2 regions of the Pseudazoarcus sp. NS34 genome follow, and region 2 is predicted to be linked to the other one. Evidence: riboswitches for the same ligand, from Rfam matches in the RefSeq annotation. Region 2 holds a riboswitch; the other holds the start of a gene.
What was found. A riboswitch is a leader RNA that binds a small molecule or an ion and turns the genes downstream of it on or off. The one in region 2 is predicted to bind cobalamin.
Positions count from the first base shown of each region.

Region 1: it holds a riboswitch for cobalamin, as region 2 does, so the genes downstream of both, AC6H0N_RS05995 (ribonucleoside-diphosphate reductase subunit alpha) here and AC6H0N_RS02020 (TonB-dependent receptor domain-containing protein) in region 2, are expected to answer to the same signal.

Region 1 covers NZ_BAAKIZ010000001.1:1,247,098-1,254,431, reverse strand. Annotated here, with positions in the region: gene AC6H0N_RS06000 (ribonucleotide-diphosphate reductase subunit beta) at 1-393, opposite strand, end outside; gene AC6H0N_RS05995 (ribonucleoside-diphosphate reductase subunit alpha) at 429-3,209, opposite strand; cobalamin riboswitch at 3,356-3,563, opposite strand; gene AC6H0N_RS05990 (RelA/SpoT family protein) at 3,634-5,853, opposite strand; gene rpoZ (DNA-directed RNA polymerase subunit omega) at 5,970-6,185, opposite strand; gene gmk (guanylate kinase) at 6,188-6,802, opposite strand; gene AC6H0N_RS05975 (NDP-hexose 2,3-dehydratase family protein) at 6,881-7,334, opposite strand, start outside.
Region 2 covers NZ_BAAKIZ010000001.1:400,868-408,201, forward strand. Annotated here, with positions in the region: gene cobD (threonine-phosphate decarboxylase CobD) at 1-60, shown strand, start outside; gene AC6H0N_RS01995 (cobalamin-binding protein) at 57-938, shown strand; gene AC6H0N_RS02000 (hypothetical protein) at 991-1,305, shown strand; gene cobO (cob(I)yrinic acid a,c-diamide adenosyltransferase) at 1,322-1,930, opposite strand; gene AC6H0N_RS02010 (ABC transporter ATP-binding protein) at 1,959-2,735, opposite strand; gene AC6H0N_RS02015 (FecCD family ABC transporter permease) at 2,735-3,715, opposite strand; gene AC6H0N_RS02020 (TonB-dependent receptor domain-containing protein) at 3,827-5,665, opposite strand; cobalamin riboswitch at 5,780-6,008, opposite strand; gene cobU (bifunctional adenosylcobinamide kinase/adenosylcobinamide-phosphate guanylyltransferase) at 6,062-6,586, shown strand; gene bluB (5,6-dimethylbenzimidazole synthase) at 6,590-7,303, opposite strand.

The DNA of each region.
Region 1 (7,334 bases), 850 kb from region 2:
GCACTCCGGTGCGGTGATGTGGCGGTAGGTGCCGAGCACGATGTTGTTGGCCGCCAGCGAATCGGCGGTGACGAAGAAGCCGAGGTTGCGCTTGACGATCAGGCGCTCGTCGGCGGAGAGCGCGTTGGGGTCTTTCCACTGCGCGATGTCGCGCTGCATGGAGACCTCCTGCGGCATCCAGTGGTTGGCGCAGCCGGCCAGATACTTTTCCCACGCCCAGTGGTACTTGAACGGCACGAGCTGGTTCACGTCGGTGGCGCCGTTGATGGCGCGCTTGTCGGAGGCGCGCACGCGCTGGCTTTCGGGCGCGGCGGTGGCTTGCGCCGCAGGGTTGGGGCTGGGGGCTTGCGGTGCCGCCGGGGCGGCCGCGATGTTGTCTTCGAAATCGAGCATGTCTTGTCCTTGCTTTGTGTCGTGTGCGTAGCGGCTTACTGGCAGGCTTCGCAGTCGGGATCGTCGATGGCGCAGAACTTGGGCTCGCCGCCCTGGGCAGCGCTTACGGCCGAAACAGTGGCCGCCACGGCGTTGAGCTCACCGCCGCTGCCGGTGGATTTCTCGGCCGAGGTGGCACCCAGCGAACGCAGGTAGTAGGTGGTCTTGAGGCCACGGTTCCACGCCAGCATGTAGGTGTCGTGCAGCTTCTTGCCCGAGGCGCCGGCGACGTAGATGTTCAGCGACTGCGCCTGGTCGATCCATTTCTGGCGCCGTGCTGCGGCTTCCACCATCCAGGCGGTATCGATCTCGAAAGCCGTGGCGTAGAGCACGCGCAGGTCCTCGGGTACGCGCTCGATCTTGCCCAGCGCGCCGTCGTAGTACTTGAGGTCGGAGATCATGACCTCGTCCCACAGACCGCGCGCCTTGAGCTCGGCCACCAGCGATTCATTGACCACGGTGAATTCGCCGGACAGGTTCGACTTGACGTAGAGATTGCGGTACTCGGGCTCGATGCTGGCCGACACACCGATGATGTTGGCGATGGTGGCGGTCGGGGCGATGGCGATGCAGTTGGAGTTGCGCATGCCGTATTCGCGGATGCGCGCACGCAGACCATCCCAGTCGAGCGTGCTGGAGCGGTCAAGCTCGACCGGTACGCCGCGCTCGCGCTCGAGCAGGTCGACCGAATCGAGCGGCAGGATGCCCTTGTCCCACAGGCTGCCGCGGAAGGTCGAATAGGCGCCGCGCTCGCGCGCCAGCTCATTGGAGGCGCTGTAGGCCTGGTAGGCGATGGCCTCCATCGAACGGTCGGCGAACTCGATGGCTTCCTGCGAGGCGTAGGCAATGCCCAGTTTGTGCAGGCAATCCTGGAAACCCATGATGCCCATGCCGACCGGGCGGTGGCGCAGATTGGAGTTGCGCGCCTTGCCGACCGCGTAGAAGTTGATGTCGACGACGTTGTCGAGCATGCGGATGGCCGTCTTGATGGTGCGCGCAAGCTTTTCGTGATCGAGCTGGCCGTCCTTCAGGTGGGCCAGCATGTTCACCGAGCCGAGGTTGCACACGGCAATTTCGGTGTCGGAGGTGTTCAGCGTGATCTCGGTGCACAGGTTGGAGCTGTGCACGACGCCGACGTGCTGCTGCGGCGAGCGCAGGTTGCACGGGTCCTTGAAGGTGATCCACGGGTGGCCGGTCTCGAACAGCATCGACAGCATGCGACGCCACAGCTGCACGGCCGGCACGCGCTTGAAGTGGCGGATTTCGCCGGCATCCGCCTTGGCTTCATAGGCCACATAGGCCGCTTCGAACTTCTGGCCGAAGAGGTCGTGCAGGTCGGGGACATCGGCCGGCGAGAACAGGGTCCATTGGCCGTCTTCGCGCACCCGCTTCATGAAGAGGTCGGGAATCCAGTGCGCGGTGTTCATGTCGTGCGTGCGGCGGCGGTCGTCGCCGGTGTTCTTGCGCAGGTCGAGGAATTCCTCGATGTCGAGGTGCCAGGTCTCCAGATAGCCGCACACCGCGCCCTTGCGCTTGCCCCCCTGGTTCACCGCCACGGCGGTGTCGTTGACCACCTTCAGGAACGGAATCACGCCCTGGCTCTTGCCGTTGGTGCCCTTGATGCGGCTGCCCAGCGAACGCACCGGCGTCCAGTCGTTGCCCAGACCACCGGCGAACTTTTGCAGCATCGCGTTTTCCTTGATGGCCTGGAAGATACCGTCGAGGTCGTCGGACACGGTGGTGAGGTAGCACGACGACAGCTGCGAATGCAGCGTGCCGGCGTTGAACAGCGTCGGCGTGGAGCTCATGAAGTCGAAGCGCGAGAGCACTTCGTAGAACTCGATGGCGCGCGTTTCACGGTCGATCTCGCTGATCGCCAGACCCATCGCCACACGCATGAAGAAGCACTGCGGCAGCTCAATGCGGCGCTCGTCGACGTGCAGGAAGTAGCGGTCATACAGCGTCTGCAGACCGAGGTAGCCGAACTGCAGGTCGCGCGAGGCATCCAGCGCGGCCGAGATGCGGGCCAGATCGAACTGCGCCAGACGCGGGTCGAGCAGCCCGGCCTCGACGCCGATCTTCACGTAGGCCGGAAAGGCCTCAGCGTAGCGCGCCGCCATGTCGCTCTGCGCCACCTCCTCGCCCAGCACTTCAAGGCGGATCTGGTGCAGTTGCAGGCGGGCGGTGACGTAGTTGTAGCCCGGCTCACGCTCGATCAGTGCGCGCGCGGCGAGCACCAATGCCTTGTGCACTTCACCCAACGGGATGCCGTCGTACAGATCACGCATGGCCGCATCGACCACCGGCGCCACCGCCACGTCAGCCAGCCCGAGGCAGGCTTCCTCGACGATGCGCAGCAGACGCTCACGCTGCAACGGCTCACGCCGACCGTCGACCTCCACATGCAGCTCGGGCGCGCTGCGCGGCGCTTCCAGCGCACGTTCAGCGGAACGTTTTTCGCGGTACAGCACGTAGGCGCGCGCCACTTCCTGCTCGCCGCCACGCATCAGCGCGAGCTCGACCTGATCCTGGATGTCCTCAATGTGGATGGTGCCGCCATCGGGCTTGCGCCGCGCCAGTGCCGCGACTACGACTTCGGTGAGCTTGCCGACGACATCGCGCACACGCGTCGACGACGCGCCGTGTCCCCCCTCGACCGCGAGGAAGGCCTTGCTCATGGCAACGGCGATCTTGCCGGGATGGAAGTCGACCACCGAACCATTGCGGCGGATGACCTTGAACGGGGGCAGCGAGAGGTCTAGCTGAGGGCGATCCATGGGAGCTCCTGGAGTGACGTGCGGGGAGCTCCGGACAAACACGCGGCAACCGCCGGCCTCACGGCACGGCGGAATACGGTCGTCGGACGGACAAGAGAGATGGTGTAAGCCATGTCCTCGCCGGGGCACCCCGCCCCGATTGCGTTGAAGGAAGTGGCAGCACGGCAGGTCTCCTGACTTCCGGGTCATGATCTGTCGCCAGCCTTCCCGGGGTGCACCGAAATGCAGGGCCCAGTGGCATGGGGAGGGCGACAGACTCGCCGGTTACAGTTGCGGGGGCAGTTCCGGCATTAAACCGGATTCCCTTTTCATGCCCGGCCGTGGAGCCGGGCAACCGTGAAGCTGGATTGGATTCTGGATTCTGAAGCGGAGGAGGTCAAGCGCGGTTACACACTACCCCTAGTAGGTTGTGTGCAAAAAACTACTACATGCTGCGGCCAAAGCTGCCGTCGCTGCGGATGCGCCCGATGCGCATCACTTCGGGAACACGGCGTACGCCGCGCATCACGGTGGCCAGATGCATGCGGTCGCGGATCTGGATGGTGATGTTGAGCGCGATGTAGACACCCTGCTCGTTGTCCATCGTGACGTTCTGGATGTTGCAGTCTTCCTCGGCGATTGCGCTGGCAACGCGCGCCAGTACGCCGCGGCCTTCGCGCGTGATGATCTTGAGCGTGACCTCGAAGGAACGCTCGTGCGCGGGCTCCCACTCGACGTCCACCCAGCGCCCGCGGTCGCCGCGCACCTTGGCCACCGCTGTGCAATCGTGACGGTGCACTTCCAGCCCCTTGCCCTTGCGGATGACGCCGATGATCGGGTCGCCCGGAATCGGCTGGCAGCAACTGCCGAACTGCACCGCGATGCCTTCGGCCCCGCTGATCTGGATCGGCGAGATGGACTTGGGCTTGATGACGTCGGGTCGGCCGGATTCCTGCTCCTGCGCCTGCACCAGACGGCGCGCGACGATGACCGGCAGGCGCTTGCCCAGCCCGATCTCGGAATAGACATCCTTCTTGCTCTTGACGCCGCGATCCTTGAGGAAGCGATCCCACGCGAAGGTGCTGATCTGGCCAAGCGCAAGGCCATGCGGACGCAGCGCCTGGTTGAGCAGGCGCTCGCCCAGCGCCACCGATTCCTCGTTGTGAGCATTCTTCAGGAAGTGGCGGATCTGCGCCCGCGCCTTGCCTGTGCGCACGTAAGTCAGCCAGGCCGGATTCGGGTTGGCGTGCGCGGCGGTGATGATCTCGACCTGGTCACCGTTGTGCAGCTCGGTGCGCAGCGGCATCAGATCAGTGTTGATGCGGCAGGCCACGCAGCGGTTGCCGATGTCGGTGTGCACGGCATACGCGAAATCGACCGGGGTCGAGCCGCGCGGCATCGACAGGATCTTGCCCTGCGGCGTGAACACGTAGACCTCGCCGGGGAACAGGTCGATCTTGACGTGTTCGAGGAATTCGGTGGCCTCGGCCGAGGTGTGCTGCAGCTCGAGCAGCGACTGCAGCCAATTGTGCGTGCGCTGCTCAAGCTCGGTCAGCGTTTTCTCATCGTCCTTGTACAGCCAGTGCGAGGCCACGCCAGCGTCCGCGATGTGGTGCATCTCGGCGGTGCGCACCTGGATTTCGATCGGCGTACCGAAAGGGCCGATCAGCGTCGTGTGCAGCGACTGGTAGCCGTTGGCCTTGGGAATCGCAATGTAGTCCTTGAACTTGCCCGGCACCGGCTTGTAGAGCGAATGCAGCGCACCGATGGCGACATAGCAGGTCTGCATGTCCGGCACGATGACGCGGAAGCCATAGATGTCGAGCACCTGCGAGAAGGACAGACTCTTCTCGACCATCTTGCGGTAGATCGAGAACAGGTTCTTCTCGCGCCCGAAGATGTCGGCTGCGATGCCCCACTGCGGCAGACGCTCTTCCAGCGCCTTGAGCACCTTGCCGACGACTTCGCGCCGGTTGCCGCGCGCGGCCCGGACGGCCCGGTCGAGCACGCGGAAACGCAGCGGGTACTTGTGCTCGAAAGACAACTCCTGCAACTCGCGGTACAGCGTGTTGAGCCCCAGGCGGTTGGCGATCGGAGCGTAGATGTCGAGCGTTTCGGTGGCGATGCGGCGACGTTTGTCGGGGCGCACATGGTCGAGCGTGCGCATGTTGTGCAGACGGTCGGCCAGCTTGATCAGGATCACCCGCAGATCGTTGGCCATGGCCAACAGCATCTTGCGGAAATTCTCGGCCTGCGCTTCCTTGCGCGAGCGGAATTCGACCTTGTCGAGCTTGGACAGGCCGTCCACCAACTCGGCGGAGACCTTGCCGAAACGTCCGGCGATCTCCTGCTTGGAAATGTGGGTGTCCTCCATGACGTCATGGAGGAGTGCGGCAATCAGCGCCTGCGCGTCGAGGCGCCAGTCGGCAATGATGTCAGCGACGGCAACCGGGTGCGAGATATAGGGGTCACCACTGCTGCGGAACTGGCCCTGATGGGCATCGGCCGAGAAGTGATAAGCAGCCTCGATGAGGCCGATGTCTTCGGACTTGAGATAGGTTTCGAGCTTGGCCTTGAGGCGGCCGAAGTCCAGCGACAGCACGCTCGATGAAGGCGGACTGAACGGATTCTTGGGCAGCGGCGCTACATCGGTCGCGATAGCCATCAGCCTACTCCCGCTGCAACCAGGGCAAACACGCGCACACTGCCGCCGACGGGCGCCGGCAGTGTCGATCAACGCTTAGGTTCGCATGCCCTGAGTTCAAACACCCTCCCCGGAGATCAGGCCTGGCCGCGGTTAAGCACCTCAAGCCCGACCTTGCCTTCGGCGATCTCGCGCAATGCGATGACCGTCGCCTTCTCCTTGCCGTACTTCTCTGCCTCGATCATGGGACTTGCGCCGACCGTGAGCTGGCGCGCACGGAAGGTCGCCGCCAGCGTCAGCTGGAAGCGGTTCGGAATCTGCTTCAGACAATCTTCAACGGTAATGCGGGCCATGATCAATCCTGCTCAAGAAATTCAATGTAACGCGAATGCCGCGCTCGCTGCCGCGCACAACGCAGCCGCGAAGCGCGGACGATGGCTACGAGGTCGCCAATGGCGTCCTCGAGAACATCATTGAGTATAACGTAGTCGAACTCCCCCACATGGCGCATCTCGCCGCGCGCCCCCAGTAAACGCCGGGCAATCACGTCGTCGGGATCAGTGCCACGCCCGCGCAGGCGCTGCTCCAGCACCTCGAAAGACGGCGGCAGAACAAACACACCCACCGTCTCTGGAAAGGCCTTGCGCACCTGCTGTGCACCCTGCCAGTCGATCTCCAGCAAGATGTCGTCGCCTGACGCGATCTGCTCGCGGATCCAGGCCTTCGAGGTGCCGTAATAGTTGCCATGCACCTCGGCCCACTCGAGGAATTCCGCGTTGTCGCGCATGTTGCGGAAGGTCGAAATATCAACGAAATGGTAGTGCTGCCCATCCACCTCGCCCTCGCGCGGCGCGCGCGTGGTGTAGGAAACCGACAGCCTGACGTGCGGGTCGCGCTTGAGCAGACCGCCGACCAGCGTGGTCTTCCCGGCGCCCGAGGGGGCGGTGATGATGATGAGGGTTCCAGGCACGCTATTTTCCCGTTCGGATCCGGGCGGGCCGGATCCTGATTTCCTATCAATGGCGCGATCTTACGTCAGGCCGTGGCGCTACGCCCAACCAAGCATCAGGGACGCTACGCTGCGCAGTTCGTTGGTCAGCAAGCCCCGCTGAGAGGCCATGGCGCGTAAGGCGCCCAGACTGACCCATACCACATCATCGGAAAATCCCTCGGCAAGCTCGGAAGGGATCTCGATCACGCAATAGCTGGCCACCGAGTGCATGAAACGCCCGCCTTCGTCCGACTGCTTCGCGCTGGCGTGCACGACCAGATCCTTTCTCGCCAGAACGCCCTCCACCCCAGGCGGATTGGCGTGCCCGATGCCGGTCACGAAGGACGGCGTGAACTGAGCCCCTTCCTTCAGCCCCGGCTCGAAGCTGATGCTGAGCATGAACTGCAGGATCCCGTCACGCTGGGCGCACAGCAGCGCGATCTGCCCGCTGTCGACGTTGGTCATCAGCGGCTGGCACCATGCCGACACTTCGCGCACATCGGTCTCTACG
Region 2 (7,334 bases):
GCTGAACTGGCGCGACTGGCTACCGCACTCGACCACGCCCTGACCGGAATTTCACGATGATCCGCCGACTGCTCACCACGCTGGTGATCGCCCTGCTGCCCGCCTTGGCGCAGGCCGACGCCATCTCCGTCACCGACGACCTCGGCCGCGAAGTACGGCTGTCCGAACCAGCGCGACGCATCGTCAGCCTCGCGCCGCACGTCACCGAACTGCTCTATGCCGCCGGAGCGGGCGAGTACGTGGTCGGCGCGGTGTCGTACAGCGACTACCCCGAGGCCGCTAAGGCGCTGCCGCGGGTGGGCGGCTATCACAAGGTGGATGTCGAGGCGGTGCTCGCGCTGCGCCCGGATCTGGTCATCGGCTGGGGCGAAGGCAACCGCCCGGCCGAACGCGACCGGCTGCAGGCGCTGGGCATTGCCGTATTCGTCAACGACCCGCATTCGCTCGACGACATCGCCCGCAGCCTGCAACGCATCGGCCAGCTCGCCGGCACATCGGCCACCGCTGACGCCGCCGCAGCGTCCTTTCGCAAGCGCCGCGCAGCCCTCGAAGCAAAGTACGCAAGCCAGCCGCCCGTACGCGTGTTCTATCAGGTCTGGCACGCACCGCTGATGACCGTAAACGGCGAGCACCTGATCTCGGCCGCTGTCCGCCTGTGCGGCGGCGAAAACGTCTTCGCCGCGCTGCCCGTGCTCACGCCACGCATCGGCATGGAAAGCGTGCTGGCCGCCAACCCGCAGGCCATCGTCGCCAGCGGCATGGACGCCTCACGGCCGGAATGGCTGGATGACTGGCGGCGCTGGAGTGACCTGGCCGCCGTGCGCAACGGGCATCTGTTCCACATCCCGCCGGATCTGATCCAGCGGCATAGCCCGCGGATTCTGGACGGGGCGGAGCAGTTGTGCGGGCAGTTGGATCAAGTGCGGAAAAGTTTCTGACGGCGTGCATTCTCGGCACAGGGGAAACGCCGGCTGCGGTTAAGCTACTGGCATGAAGATCATTCTTTTCGCGCTTGCCGCAACCCTGTCTAGCTCCGTGGTCGCCCAATCAGCGACGCATCAGGCCGGCAAAGCCATTGGTGAATTCAGCGCGGGCGTGAGCGCAGGGGTCGCGCAGGGCTTCAGCTCGCTGCAGCCGCAATGGATCACGATCGAACCTCGCTCGAAGCAGGAATGCATCGCCGAATCCGGCGGCGTCCTGAACACGATCTACGCACGGTGCCGCAATGGCCGCCAGGAATTTGTGCGTTTCGACGCCAATGGAAACAAGATCGTGTTGAGCGAACGCAGCATCCCAATGCGCTAGCGGCCAGCCTGACCTTTCAGAACTCCACCCCCGGCATCGCCTGCACACCAGCCTTGTAGGCGTGCTTGACCATGCCCATTTCGGTCACCGTGTCGGCCGCTTCGATCAACTCGTCCGGCGCACCACGCCCGGTGACGATGACGTGCTGCATTTCCGGGCGCGATTGCAGATCGGTGAGCACGGTGGCGACGTCCAGATAGCCGTACTTCAGCGCGATGTTGAGTTCGTCGAGCACGATCAGTCCGATGTCGGGGTTGTCGAGCAGCGCGCGGGCCTGCGCCCAGCCCTCCTGGGCCTTGGCGATGTCGCGCTCGCGATCCTGCGTGTCCCAGGTGAAGCCTTCGCCCATGACGTGCCATTCGACGCCGGGTTGCTGGCGGAAGAAGGCTTCCTCGCCGGTGTCGGAGCGCCCTTTCACGAACTGCACCACGCCTGCGCGCATGCCGTGGCCCAACGCGCGCGCCAGCACGCCGAAGGCGGCGCTGGATTTGCCCTTGCCGTTGCCGGTATTCACCAGCAGCAGGCCGCGCTCCTCGGTGGCTTTGGCGATGCTGGCGTCGATGACTTGCTTCTTGCGCTTCATGCGCTCGGCGTGGCGTTGGTTGCGGGCGGTTTCGTCGGTCATAGGTACTCCGGTAAAACAAGAAACGGGGTCAGCGCGGCACGAAAATGCGCCGGCCGGCGTGTTCGATGCAGTCCATGGGCTGCGAGAAAGCCTGCTCCAGCACGTCCGGGCGCAGGACCTCGTCGCGCGCGCCGGCCAGCACCTGACCGCGGCCATCGAACAGCACGACGTGGTCGGCCAGTCGTGCGGCGAGGTTGATGTCGTGCAGCACGGTGACCACCGCGCAGCCTTGCGCAGCGCGGTCACGCAGCAGTTCGAGGGTGCTGATCTGGTGGTGCAGGTCGAGATGGTTGGTGGGTTCGTCGAGCAGCATCAGGCGCGGCGCCTGCGCCAGCAGCGCGGCGATGGCCACGCGCTGGCGCTCGCCGCCGGACAGGGTCTGCACGTCGCGCGCGGCGAAATCCAGCATGCCGGTCTCGCGCAGCGCGGCCTCGGCGACCGCGACATCCTGCTCGCCCTCCCAACCCCAGCGCCCCAGATGCGGGTGGCGGCCGACCAGCACGGTTTCGAGCACGCTGGACGGAAACAGATCCGGCTGCTGCTGCGGCAGGTAGCCACGCAGACGCGCCAGTTCGCGCGGCGGCCAGTCGGCCACGGCGCGACCGGCAATCGACAGCTTGCCCGCCGCGGGCGGCATGAGGCCGGCGAGCGTGCGCAGCAGCGTGGTCTTGCCGGCGCCATTGGGGCCGAGCAGCACCAGCACCTCGCCAGCGCGCAGCTGCTGGCTGAAGGCGCAGCACAACCAGCGCTCACCCATGCGTAGCGCGAGTTGATCGATGTCGAGCAGGATCTCGTCGGCGACCATCAGCGCATCCGCCGCGAAAGCAGAAACAGGAACAGCGGCACGCCGATCAGAGCGGTGAGCACGCCCACCGGCAACTGGATGGGCGAGAGCACGGTACGCGCGGCGGTGTCGGCAATGGTCAGCAAGGTGCCGCCCGCCAGCGCGGCAGCTGGCAACAGCACGCGCTGGTCGTTGCCGATGACGAGCCGCACCAGGTGCGGCACGATCAGACCGACAAAGCCGACCGAACCGATCAGCGTCACCGAAACGGCAGTGAGCATGGACGCCAGCGCATACAGCAGGTAGCGCAGCATGCGCACATCCACGCCCAACGCGCGTGCGCCATCTTCGCCGCGGGAGAGTACGTTGAGGTCGCGCGCGAACGGCGCCAGCACCACCAGCGCCAGGCCCAGCACCACCAGCGCCGGCCAGGGTTGCGTTGCCCCGCTGGCGTCACCCATCAGCCAGAACAGCATGGAATACACGCGGCTGTCGGTGGCCAGCGAGAGCATCAGCGACACCAGCGCACCGCAGCCGGCGGCCACGACCACACCGGTGAGCAGCAGGCGCGTCTGCGTCCACGAGCCATCGCCGTGCGCCAGCCCGAACACCAGCAACATGGCGCCCAGCGCACCGGCAAAGGCTGCGCCGTCGACCATCCACGGCGCCAGCCCGATCATCATCGCGAACAGCGCGCCGACGGCCGCACCGCCCGAGATGCCGAGAATGTAGGGATCCGCCAGCGGATTGCGCAGCAGCACCTGCATCAGCGCGCCGGCCAGCGCCAGCAGGCCACCGCAGGCGAACACGGCAACGGCACGCGGCAGGCGCAGATGACGCACGACGTCGGATTCGATGCCGCCAGCCGAGCCGAACAAGGCCGCCAGGGCCGCTAAAGGAGAGACGGCGAACTCACCCGCGGTGAGCGCCCACAGCAACGCGCCCACGCCGGACAGCGCGAGCGCGGCGAGAATGATCAGCAGACGGACGCGCCCCGACATCAGACGCGCACCGCCTGCTCAGGCTCAGAACGACAAAGCAAGGCGCGGCGACACCCGAGCGGGTGTCGTTGCAATATCTCGGGTGAGCCGCACGTGGTCATGAGCCTCGAATTAACGCGGAGCGTAGCGCACCGCGACAAATGCACTCAGACCTTCGGTGGCAAAGCCTCGGCTCGTCTGATAACTCTTGTCGAACACGTTGTTCACCCGCATTTCGAGCTTCCAGTCAGGCGTCAGGGCGTAGTGCGCATACAGGTTCGTCACGCCATAACCACCGAGTCGATTGGCCGAAGTATTCGGCACGGCATCGTAGCGAGGGCCTTGCGCGCGCCATTCAACGCCGTACAGCCAGTCGCCGATATTACGATCAACTGCCAGCGACCCAGAATGGCGAGCACGGCGGGCCAGACGGTCGCCGACATCAAGATCGCGTGCATTGAGGTAATCGTAACTGACCCGCAGATTGAACCCCGCCACGACCGTGGACAAGCCCAGTTCCAACCCTTCCAGCTTGGCCTTGCCGACGTTGTCCGGAGTGTTACCCCAGACGATGAGATTGCTTACGCGGTTGTTGAAATAGGTCGCACTGACGCTTGTCACACCACGCTCGTACGTTACACCGACCTCGCGGTTAACGGCCTTTTCTGGTTGCAGATCGGGGTTCCCACCGAAGCAGCCAAAAGGCGGAAAGCACTCCAGCGGAAAGTACAGGTCATTGAAGGTCGGCACCCGGAAAGCCGTACCGACGCTGGCGCGCACTCGCCATTCAGGAGTGAGGCGATACCCCCAGGCTGCCGACCCCGTGGTTTCACCGCCGAACTGACTGCTGCGGTCCCGGCGTGCGTTGAATTGCACGTCATGTTGGCCAAACTGCCCACCCCAGCCCAACTGGAAGGAATCCAGCGTACGGCTGGTAAGGTCATAGCTACCGGTGCTGGTGATGTCCTGCTTCAGCCTCTCGATCGCAGCCATCAGCATGCCGCCGGCGAAGACCACGTCGTTCTGCCAGCTCACCTGACGCTGGCGCGTGTCGTACTCGTAGTAACTCGACGCCGAAGACCTTGTGTGCGACAGATCCTTGCTTTGACTCAGACGCAGGGTGCTAATCCAATCGGCGGTGAGCTGATTGCGCATGTGCACACCGACCGACTCAACCCGCTTGTCGATGCGGGAATCGTAGGACTGCCCATCGTCGAACTGATTCCGCCCGTCAGAATGGAAGAACGACAGACCAACCTCGTCCCGCTCTCGAAAACCCAGGGTAAGCGAACCGTTTGCATAGTCGTTGCGGAAGCCGTCACGATCGCTGTCCGTCCCACCGTTGGCGTCCGGCATGGAATCGAAACCGCGGGTGCGGTCATGACCGACATCAAAGTTGTAACGCAAACGTCCGGCTGCCCCGGACACGCCCGCGCTCGCGGAATAGCTGTCTTGGCTGCCTGCACCGATACGCAGGCGCGGCGTCACACCTTCGGTGTTGCCTCGGCGCGTGATGATGTGAATCACGCCACCGATGGCATCCGCGCCGTACAGCGCACTGGCCGGCCCGCGCAGTATCTCGACGCGCTCGATCAGCGCCAGCGGGATCATCTCCAAGGTGGGCGCACCGGCCGTTGCCGAGCCTACGCGCACGCCATCAATGAGCAACAGGGTGTGACCTGAACTGGCGCCCCGTATGAAGACCGAAGAAGATGCGCCGCGGCCACCATTGGACGTCACCTGCACACCGGGTCGGGCGGCCAGCATCTGCACCAGAGTGGATTGCCCGGCGCGCTCAATCTCTGCACGATCAATGACGTCGACCGAAGCCAGAACCTCGTCAGCCGACTGCGCCTGACGGGTTGCCGTGACAATGATCGGCTCCAGCGCGGAATCCTCGCTCTGGGCAGAAACGTTGAACGGAAATACAGATGCCACCGCGAGCGCGGCGAGCTTGATCTTGAACTGCATGGACAACTCCCTGACGGCCAGCCGTGCGTCCCCGCGCGGCCGAACCAGAACAAATTCGAAGATCCAGGGAGTGAGAAACCAGGTCAAACAGGTCGCGCCGCCACCCCGCGGAACTTCGCCGATGTGTGGCAGGCCGGTATCCGGGCTCATGGGCTGGACGACACTGCATCGTCCGACGCATCGCCTTCCCGGACTCTCGTCCAGTGGCTTTTGATGCGCCTTGCTTCCACTTACCGTTGCGGGGGCAGCACAGGCATCGCGCGGAGGTTTCCGTCGCTCACCTGTTTCCCGTTTACCCTTCGAGCGTGAACCGCTGTCAGGCACCTGAAACACGTTCGCCCCTCGTGGGGCGAGCGCGCATGATAGCCTGAAACGCCCGCGACCACTTGAGCTTGCATGAGTTCCCACCTGATTCTCGGCGGCGCCCGTTCGGGCAAGAGCCGCCACGCCGAACAGCTCGCCCGCGCGCACGGCGGGCCGGTCTGCGTCATCGTCACGGCCGAGGCGCTGGACGAGGAAATGGCGGAGCGCATCCGCCGTCACCAGGCTGATCGGCCCGCTGATTGGCGCACCGTGGAAGCGCCGCTGGCGCTGGCCGATGCGCTGCGACGCGAAGCCGCCGCAGGGCGCGTGGTGATCGTCGACTGCCTGACGTTGTGGCTGGCCAACCTGCTCGGTGACGGCACGGCAGCGCGCGAACCGGTGCTGACTCGCGAACGCGACGCGCTGCTGACCTTGGTGCCGACGCTGCCCGGAACGGTGCTGCTGGTCGCCAACGAAACCGGCCTTGGCCTGGTGCCCGAAACACCCCTCGGCCGGCGCTTTCGCGACGAAGCCGGCTGGCTCAATCAGGCCGTGGCGCAGCGTTGCGACAAGGTGACGTTTGTTGCGGCGGGGCTGCCGCTCGCGCTCAAGGGCTGAGTTTCACAGCGCATCCAGCGCCGGCCGCAGCGGATCGTCCTGCGCCAGCCCGGCACCCCAGCGGTCGCGATGCACCAGCGAATGCAGGTCCAGCCGCTCGCGCCAGCCGGCACGTGCCAATTCCGGCTCGGTGAGGAACTCGTCCACATAGCCCAGGCACAGATAGGCCAGCGGATAGACGCCGTCGGGCAGTCCCAGCAGCTCCGCCAGCTCGGCCGGATCAATGATGCTGACCCAACCCACGCCGACGCCCTCGGCGCGCGCTGCGAGCCACAGGTTCTGCACCGCCAGGCAGGTGCTGAACAGATCGGTGTCGAGCATGCTGCTGCGGCCGAGCACATGGGTGCCGCCGCGTTTGCGATCGCAGGTGATGCACAGGTTGAGCGGCGTTTCGAGAATGCCTTCGAGCTTGAGGCGGCGGTACAACACGCCGCGCTCGCCTTCGTGCAGCGTCGCCGCGCGAGCGTTCTCGCGGTCGAAGCAGGCTTTCACCTTTGCGCGCACCTCGCGGTCCGTCACCAGCACGAAATCCCAGGGCTGCATGAAACCCACCGACGGCGCGTGATGCGCGGCCTGCAACAGACGGGCCAGCACCGCGTCGGGCAGCGCGTCGGGGCGAAACTGGGCACGCACGTCGCGACGCTCGAAGATGGCGCGATACACACCATGCCGCTCGGCGTCGTTGAAGCGATGGCTGTTGCCCTGGTCGTCGTTCATAAGTGTGCCTGTATCGCAGCCCGTTCGAAGA